Novipirellula artificiosorum: one gene and its partners. The protein of the gene in region 2 binds, or shares a complex with, the protein of the main gene of each other region. Links are inferred from orthologs where the notes say so. Each region holds a gene or a part of one and is shown on either strand. Other genes may lie near its edges. The genes, in order: Poly41_RS02200, accD and accB.

Evidence for each region.
Region 1: the proteins of accD (region 2) and Poly41_RS02200 are in contact, whole or in part, in a solved structure (PDB 8UXZ), measured with the Escherichia coli proteins. The link is inferred for Novipirellula artificiosorum from one-to-one orthologs.
Region 3: the proteins of accD (region 2) and accB are in contact, whole or in part, in a solved structure (PDB 8UXZ), measured with the Escherichia coli proteins. The link is inferred for Novipirellula artificiosorum from one-to-one orthologs.

The regions. Positions count from the first base shown.
Region 1 is NZ_SJPV01000001.1:647,339-650,496, reverse strand. Bases 99-3,098 are described here. They hold Poly41_RS02200 (acetyl-CoA carboxylase carboxyltransferase subunit alpha), read right to left. Parts: upstream 2,100-3,098; coding sequence 1,098-2,099; downstream 99-1,097. Other genes in these bases: Poly41_RS02195 (serine/threonine-protein kinase), read right to left, coding at 2,096-3,098; Poly41_RS02205 (CvpA family protein), read left to right, coding at 249-938. Outside these bases: more of Poly41_RS02195, read right to left, coding at 3,099-3,100. UniProt on the Escherichia coli protein: Component of the acetyl coenzyme A carboxylase (ACC) complex. First, biotin carboxylase catalyzes the carboxylation of biotin on its carrier protein (BCCP) and then the CO(2) group is transferred by the carboxyltransferase to acetyl-CoA to form malonyl-CoA.
Region 2 is NZ_SJPV01000011.1:20,228-23,154, forward strand. The notes cover bases 159-2,927. They hold accD (acetyl-CoA carboxylase, carboxyltransferase subunit beta), read right to left. Parts: upstream 2,101-2,927; coding sequence 1,216-2,100; downstream 159-1,215. Other genes in these bases: Poly41_RS24510 (serine/threonine protein kinase), read right to left, coding at 207-1,106; hemW (radical SAM family heme chaperone HemW), read right to left, coding at 2,188-2,927.
Region 3 is NZ_SJPV01000003.1:541,680-544,644, reverse strand. What follows is about bases 1-2,807. They hold accB (acetyl-CoA carboxylase biotin carboxyl carrier protein), read right to left. Parts: upstream 1,739-2,807; coding sequence 1,262-1,738; downstream 1-1,261. Other genes in these bases: Poly41_RS11820 (M24 family metallopeptidase), read right to left, coding at 1,820-2,807; accC (acetyl-CoA carboxylase biotin carboxylase subunit), read right to left, coding at 1-1,239. Also shown: more of Poly41_RS11820, read right to left, coding at 2,808-2,905; Poly41_RS11815 (leucine-rich repeat domain-containing protein), read right to left, coding at 2,954-2,965. UniProt on the Escherichia coli protein: This protein is a component of the acetyl coenzyme A carboxylase complex; first, biotin carboxylase catalyzes the carboxylation of the carrier protein and then the transcarboxylase transfers the carboxyl group to form malonyl-CoA.

The DNA of each region.
Region 1 (3,158 bases), on a different replicon or contig from region 2:
TATTGAAAGCAAAGGGCAGGGGAGTGCAATCGAAAGACGGTGCGTCAGTCTATTGATACGGAATTCTACGGAGCCATCGCCACATCGATTGATCTTCGCTTGTCCCAAGGCTTTCGCTACACTGCCAACCGCAAACCGGGTGTACACGCACTCGGGGCATTCGGATGGCGGAGACTGGATCGACTTGCTGCCTTTTTTGCTAGCAAACCGCCCTCTCCTGTTTCTCTTTTTTGCATGGAAGCGCTCAAGTGGAAATTTACGACATCGTGATGTTGGTGGTGCTCGTCGGCGCGATGCTGTTCGGTGCTGTCAAAGGGTTTGCTTGGCAATTGGCCTCGATTGCCTCCATCGTGGTTAGCTATCTGGTCGCGTATCACTTTCGCGAGCCGTTCAGCGAATCGATTCAGGCCGAGCCGCCGTGGAACCGTTTCTTGGCGATGCTGATTCTGTTTATCGGTACGTCGTTGGTGGTTTGGGTGGCGTTTCGGATGGTCAGCGGATCGATCGATCGATTGAAGCTGAAAGAGTTCGATCGTCAGGTCGGGGCTTTGTTTGGTCTGGCCAAAGGATCGCTGTATTGCATCTTGATTACGCTCTTTGCCGTAACGTTGATGGGTCCATCGGCGCGCGAGAGAATCGTCGAAAGCAAAAGTGGTAACTACATCGCCGGCGTGCTCACACGTAGCGAATCGGTGATCCCGCCAGAGATCCAGCAAGTCGTCCAGCCGTACTTGGATCGATTTGAAGAGAAATTCAACGCGACGGAAGCCGGCGGCGACCAAGGCGTGATCGAGCGAATCAGCAGTCAGATCGCCCAAGAACAAGTCGGCGATTTTTTACCCGAATCGTTCTGGAGCGAACCGGCAACGGGTGCTCTGCAAGATCAATCGCAACCTCGCCAAGCCCAGCAACCCTGGGGCGGTACGTACCAGCGGTAAGCTTGGCGAGAGCAGGAGTTCCTTGCTACAGCCTGTGATGGGAGAGTCACAACAGGCGAAATGCGCCCTGCACGGAGAAAACCGTATCCTTAATACAACATAAGGGGCATTATCGGACGTTGCGGGGCGGTCGAAAAGTGCCGTGTCCTGCCGCTCCGATCAAGCTTCGTTCGTGACCGGCGATGGCGTCATGGAGCTGGAAGGGTCTTCCAGGAAGACGCCGATGCGGCGGAACTTTTCGTAGCGTTCGTTGACCAATTGTTCGATCGATCGCGTCTCTAAATCCGACAGCGTTCGTGACAGATAGCTCTTCAATCGTGAGGCCATTTGGTGGTGATCACGGTGGGCGCCGCCGAGCGGTTCTTCGATCACATCATCGACCACGCCGAACCGAGACAAGTCGCTGCTGGTGAACCGTAGCGCGGCGGCCGCTTTGGGAGCATGCTCGTGACTTTTCCACAAAATGCCCGCACAGCCTTCTGGGCTAATCACGCTGTAGTAAGCGTGCTGAAGCATCGCGACGCGATCGCCGAGCCCAATGCCAAGCGCACCGCCAGAACCGCCTTCACCAATCACAATGCAAATAATCGGTGTTTTCAGACGGCTCATCATGAACATGCTTTCGGCGATCACTTGAGCCTGACCACGTTCTTCGGCGCCGATCCCGGGATAGGCGCCGGGCGTGTCGATAAAGCAAATCAGTGGCAACTGGTACTTTTCTGCGAGCCGCATTTTGGTCATGGCTTTGCGGTAGCCCTCCGGGTGAGCACAGCCGAAGTGGCAGGCGGCCCGTTCTTTGAACGTTCGACCTTTTTGATGACCCAGCACCATGACTTTGAAGCGATCGAGTTTGGCGAAACCCGACAGCATGGCCCGGTCGTCGCCAAAGTGCTTGTCGCCGTAGAGTTCGACAAATTCGTCGAACGCTAGGTTCAAGTAGTCGCGAGTGTACGGTCGATTTTTGTGGCGCGACACTTGCACGGTCTGCCATGCATCGAGTGAGCCGTAAACTTGACGAAGCGTATCGATCAATTGCAGCCGCAGTGACCGAATCTCTTTGTCGATTTCGTCACTTCGCTCGGTTTGTCGCTCAAACGTCGCAATCTGGCTTTCAAGCTCGGCAATTTCGTTCTCGAATTCGAGTCCTGGTCCTGCGCTCATGCTTTGTCGTCTTCCTTTTTCTGGGCTTGCTCGTCATCGGTTTTTGCTGGCTTGGTAACGTCATCCGTCTGGACTTCCAAGCTCGGCCCTTTGCGAAGCATGTCTTCGGCGCCACGGATGCCTGGCATGCTGTCGAAGACACTCACCTCAGGAATGCGCGGCCGCTTCTTGAATAGCTCGATCGTGCGAAACTTTTTCAAGAACTCCCACATCGACGACGGGCGACTATCGGGTTTCTTCGCCATCATATGACGAATCAAGTCGGCGAAGTCTTTGCTCACGTTATCGTTGTAGACGATCGGGCTGGGGATCGATGCGGTCAAGTGCTTGTTCAGCAAATCGTTCGGCGTGTCTCCTGTGAAAGGTGGCTTGCCCGTGCATGCTTCAAACAACACGCACCCAAAGCTGTATACGTCCGAACGCTCGTCGCATAATTTCGAACGAATCTGTTCGGGCGACATGTAGCTGCGTGTCCCCTTCGCCATCTTGGAACTGCTATGGAACAGTTTGCTGAGCCCTGTCTTCTTTTTCTCGGCAATCGTGAAGTCGATCAGTTTGGTCTCCCCATCACGGCTCACCAAAAAGTTGTCGGGCTTGATATCCAGGTGCAGCCAGTTCTTGGTGTGCATGAAATACAGACCTTCGGCTGCCTGCGAGACGACCTTGTCGAGAATGTACGCCAAGGAATCGGGGCCTCGGCGAAGTGCTTGTTTCATGTTCAGTTCGCTGAACAATTCCATCGCGATAAAGGGTGTTCCCGCTTCCACTCGATAATCATAGACCTTGATGATTCGTGGACTGTGCAGATCGGAAGCGACCGCGTATTCATGTTTCAGCAAAGCGATTTCCGAGCGGTTGTCGCGAGCCGACGGTTTGAGCAACTTCAGCGCGTATCGCTGTTGGTCATTTTCGTCGATCGCTTCCCAGACATCACATGTGCTGCCGGCACGAATCAGGCGGGCCAACCGGTACGGGCCAAGAAAGTCGCGAGTTTTTGTCATCAGTCAATCAGTCAGAGGTCAAGACGAAAAGGGAGCCGGACGTTGCGCTTGCCAGGTC
Region 2 (2,927 bases):
ACAGTATTTGCCTGTTCAGACGAGATTGCCTCACTTAACACGCTATTGAAGTATAGTTAGCGGCGAAATCGAATGTCAACGAATTCATAGGGAAAACCCTGAATCCGAGCTGTGATTGTAAGCGGTGGCCGATTGTACCGGTCGTTTGACGTCTTTGGGTTGCTCGGAACCCATCTCGGCTCCGCCAGAAAAGCACGAAGCCTGGCTCAGTACTCGCCTTTGATCATCCGAATCGATTGCAGGAACTGGTCCATTGTGGGGGTTCGCTCTTCCACCTTTGGCTGAAGTGCCGCCATGATGGCTCGGGCGAGTTTCGGGTCGATGTTGGGGCAATACTGCAACAAATCCTTCGGGGGCGAGGTGTCGTGGTAGAGCGCGGCGCGGCCATTGACCTCATCCCCTTGCCAAGGGTGCTTGAAACTACAAAGGCAATAACAGGTGATCCCGAAGGAAAAAATGTCGACGCGCTGGTCCGTGTGCCGTCGTCGAACGATTTCCGGCGACATGTACAACGGGGTGCCGGTGCGGTTCCCCGGTGCCATGAACGGTGGGGTGGCGGGGATGGTCAGTCCAAAGTCGATCAGCTTGACCCCGCTGATGTCGGGCAGACAAATATAATTGCGCGGACAGATATCTCGATGAATGAAACCGCGAGAATGAACATATTTGAGCGCTTCGCCCATTTCGCGAATGAGCATCAACCTTCGGCCCTCGACCAAGCTCTCCTGCTTTTTGACGATAATGTGCTGTAGACTGGGGCCTTCGATGTATTCCATCACCAAGATCGGCTGGCCCTTGGTCGTCAGGCCGGCTTCGTAGGTTTTGACGATGTGGGCGTGGGACATCCCCATCGCGATTTCCCCTTCGCTCGGCTTGTTCAAGCGTTTGAAGCGGCTCTCGAACAGCTCCATCTTTTCGATGTCGAGCAATTTGACGCCGACGATCCGGTCTTGTTCCCGATCGCGAGCGACGAAGAAGCTACTCATCGTTCCGATCGCGCTGGTGCGCATCCGTTCGAATCTCGCTTCCACGTTGATTCGGCTTGTCGCTTTGGCTGCGGATGCCCCCGAACCGAGCCTCGCTTTAATCGAATCGAAAAGACCCATTGGAATGATGCAACCTCGAAAAAAAACGTTTCAAAGGGGGACCCACCCCCTCTAAACAGCACGACCTCTAAAAGAGAGGGGTCCTTCAGGAAGACCTGCCGAAAGAAACCTACTTTCCACAATAGTCGATGGCGCGAGCAATCTCGGTTTTTAGGCTCTTTCTCGGAACGATCCGGTCGATGTATCCATGTTCCAGCAAGAATTCGCTCGTCTGGAACCCCTCGGGCAGCTCAATCCCGATCGTTGCCTTAATTGTTCGCGGGCCGGCAAATCCGATCAATGCTTTGGGTTCTGCAAAAACCAGGTCGCCGAGCGACGCGAAGCTGGCAGCGACGCCTCCCATGGTCGGATTGGTCAGCACGCTAACAAACAACCCGCAGGCTTCGTCGTAGCGGGCCAGCGCCGCGGTCACCTTGGCCATTTGCATCAGCGACAAGATTCCCTCGTGCATTCGAGCCCCTCCACCGCTGGCGCTAATGATGATCAGAGGCAGCTCCTGTTCGGTCGCAAATTCGACCAAGCGAGTCAGCCGTTCCCCCACGACCGATCCCATACTGCCCATGATGAAGGCACTGTCGGTGACGGCGAACGCAACGCGACGGGCACGGATCATGCCGGTTCCCGTGACCACCGCATCGGTTAAGCCTGTGCGTTTTTGTTCACCCACTAAACGCTCAGAGTATTTCCGTCGATCGGCGAATTCCAGCGGGTCGGTCGAACGGAGGTGCTCGTTCATGGGTTCGAAGGTGCCATCGTCGAGCACCTGCGCGATTCGCTCGTGGGCAGAAACGTAGAAGTGGTACTCGCATTTTGGACAGACATTCAAACGCTGCTCGACCTCTTTTTTATAGACCGAAGCGGAACAGCCTGGACATTTGACCCACAAACCTTCGGGGACGCCGCGTTTCTTGGATTGGCTCATGGGTGTCGAAGTCTCAGCAAGAACGGGGGATTGGGAATGGACGGTTGCCATCGGAGCGGACAGGGGCGACATGGGAAATCGAGGAAAATCGGAATACCGAATGTACTTTATCGAGTTGGCTCGATCGATGCCGCCTCAAATTTTGGCGCTCTGGCGGGGCTACGGCAACAGCTCGGCTGCGACGGCATCGGCGAATAGCAGCCCTGACGGGGTCAATCGAATCCGGTCTTCAGATCGCTCGAGCCAGCCGACCGTGATCGCTTGCTCGATTTCCGCGGCACACTCGCTCCACAGATTGACCCCTGTGTCTCGGCCGATCTCGGTCAAGTCGATCCCATCGATCATGCGGACGCCAAACGCAGCTCGCTCGCGAGCCGATTGCCGCTGCGTCAAGGTTTCGGTTTCTGCGACGGGACTTTCACCTCGTTCCATCCGGTTCAAGTAGGTCGTGGTGCTGCGGTGGTTCACTTCGCGTCGTCCCTCCGAAAACCTCGCTGCGCCGGGGCCCGCTGCGAACCAACCGCGGCCTAGCCAATACGCCATGTTGTGGCGACTGTGAAATCCGGGCAACGCAAAATTGGAAATCTCGTATTGGGCCATGCCCGACTCGGCGGTCAGATGTCGCGTCGATTCGTACATCTTGATTTCCGTTGTTTCACTGACGCTCTTGATTTGGCCGTGCATCCGAGCGTTCCAAAACGGCGTTCCCTTTTCAAAGGTCAAGGCGTAGGCCGACAGATGTTGGACCGGTAAATCCAACACAGTCCGCAAATCGGCTTGCCAATCCCGCAACGTTTCCCCCGGCGCGGCAAAGATCAAATCGATCGAAACGTTGCCAATCACCTCGGCCGCCTGTTCGACCGCGCGAGTCGCTTGTGTGGCAGAGTGGTTACGTTCGA
Region 3 (2,965 bases), on a different replicon or contig from region 2:
CTCGACTTGGAGTTCCATCAACGCTCGTCGCATTGTCGCGATCGCTTCTTCACGAGTCGAGCGGTAGACAATCAACTTGCCGATCATCGAGTCATAGTAGGCGGGGACGGTGTAGCCAGCGTACACGTGCGAATCAAAACGGACACCGAGTCCGCCAGGAATAAAGATCTTGAGAATCTTTCCCGGGTTCGGTTGGAAATTTTTGTCGGGGTTTTCCGCGTTGATCCGGCACTCCATCGCCACGCCGCGACACTCAATTTGGTCTTGCGTGAAAGACAGTTTCTCGCCGCCGGCAACACGAATCTGTTCACGGATCAAATCGACCCCCGTGACCATCTCGCTGACGGGATGCTCCACTTGGATGCGCGCGTTGACTTCGATGAAGTAAAAGTTATTGTCGGCATCGACGATGAACTCGACGGTCGCCGCGTTGCTGTACTCGGCACCTTTGATCATTCGGACGGCTGCGGCGCAAATCGCTTCACGTCGATCCGCTGGCAAGCTTGGGCTCGGCGCTTCTTCGATCAATTTCTGGTGCCGCCGCTGGACGCTGCAATCACGCTCGAACAAATGGCACACATTGCCATAATTGTCCGCAATCACTTGGACTTCGATATGCCGTGGGGAGCCGATGTACTTTTCCAGATAGCATCCACCATTGCCAAAGGCCGCTTCCGCTTCCTTTCGAGCTTGGGAAAATGCGGTGGCAAGCGATGCTTCGTCCTCGGCCACCCTCATTCCCTTACCGCCACCGCCCGCGGTTGCTTTGATCAAAACGGGATAGCCGATCTTCGCAGCGGTGGCGATGGCATCGGCGTCATTTTCGATCAGCCCGTCGCTGCCGGGGACGACGGGAACTTCGTTTTCGATCGCCATCTTCCGCGCGGTATTCTTGTCGCCCAGCTTTTCCATCGCTTGGGGACTCGGACCGATGAACTCAAATCCGCTCGACCGACACACTTCGTTAAAATGGGCATTCTCGGCCAGGAAACCATAGCCGGGATGAATCGCGTCAACGCCGGCGACTTCCGCTGCGGCGATGATTTGGTCGATTTTCAAGTAGCTATCGGCACTGCGTGGTTTGCCGACGCAGTAGGCTTCGTCGGCCAATCGGACGTGCATCGAGTCGGCATCGGCTTGGCTGTACACGGCCACCGAGCGGATGCCCATTTCACGGCATGCACGGATCACACGTAAGGCTATTTCGCCACGATTGGCGATTAGGATTTTCTTGATCAAGAGAAGTTCTCTGCGAATGCGATTACGCGTTAGGATCGACGCGGAACATGGGTTTTCCAAAATCAACCGCTTGTTGGTCGACTACCAAAATCTCGGTGATCGTCCCGGAGCACTCGGCGGGAATCTCGTTGAACACCTTCATCGCTTCAACGATGCAAACAATGGTGTCTTCGCTGACACGTTGGCCGACCTTCACGAAGGGGGGCGATTCCGGTGTCGCTTTGGCGTAAAAGGTTCCGACCATCGGCGCATTGATGGTCACCGTGCCTGCGTGTTTGTCCGTTTCGCTGGCAGGCACCGCCGTTGCGGGCGACGAGATCGCGGCCGCAGCGGCATGATGGACCACCGCCGGGGCAGCGGCGCCACGATTCAATTTGATCTTTTCGTCACCCTGTTGCAGGTCAACTTCTGACAATTCGTGTTCTTCCATCAACTCGATAATGGTCCGGAGCCGTTCAATATCGAACACGTTCTGGCTCGGCTTTCCGCCTTTACTCATATTTGATTCACCGTCAGTAGCATTGACGTTCATGGTTAAAATGGGGACTCGCCCGAAAACGGATTTTTGAAAGGCCAAGTTTTACAGCACAACGCGACAATCATCGAGGCCCTTTGCCAAACCGCTGAGCACTTCGCAGCCCGTTGCGGTCACTAAGCAGTCGTCCTCAATCCGAATACCGAACTGATCTCGCAAATAGACGCCGGGTTCAACGGTCACAATCATGCCAGGTTGCAGGATTTGATCGCAGTTGGCGCTCATTCGAGGAGATTCGTGGATTTGTAGGCCAATTCCATGGCCGAGTCCATGGTTAAACTCGTTGCCAAAGCCTGCTTTTTCAAGCATTCCACGGGCAATTGCGTCAACCTGCTTGCCTTCGACGCCGGGGCGGATCGCTTCAATTGCGGCCAATTGTGCTTCCAACACCGCTGAATAGACTCGTTGAAAAGCCTGCGAAATTGGCCCAATCGTCATCGTTCGCGTCAAATCGCTGGCATAGCCCTGAAACTTGGCTCCCCAGTCGATCAAGAGGGTTCCGGTGGACGGAATGTTGACCTCCGCTGGCTGATAGTGGGGAAGTGCGGCCGCAGCATCCAACGCCACGATCGGCTTAAAACTTGCCGATTCGGCGCCCAAGAATCGCATTCTTGACTCCAACTCATGAGCGATCTGCCGCTCCGTCCATTTCGTCGTCAGCATCGGCATCAGCGATTGAAAGCAGCGTTCGGCGATCGACACCGCCTCGCGGATGATCTTGATCTCCCCCTCGTCCTTGACCATTCTCAACTGCTCCACCGTCGAAGAGGTTTCGATCCATTCAACGGAGGGGCACTTCTCGCACCACTCGCGGTACTGCGCTAAGGTGACGTGGCCCGCCTCGATTCCAATTGGACCATAAGGGGAACTATTGATCACCTCTTGAACCAAGTCCACCAGTAATTGGCTGGGCGGACGAATCAGGGTCTGCAAACCGGGGCACTCTTCGGCCAACTGAATTTCGTACCGACCATCGCTCAGCATTCGGGTTTCCGAGGGCCCAATCAGTAAGTAGGAGCTATCGCCAGTAAAGCCGGAAAGGTAGCGGACGTTGATCTCGTCGGTCACCAACATCGCATCCACTTTGAGCGAGTCAAGCAATGATCGAAGCGCTTCGATACGGGGATTCATGGTGTGTGACTTCGTGTTAAAAGCGATTCCGCAAGCGAAATCGATCGTTTAGTGATGGTT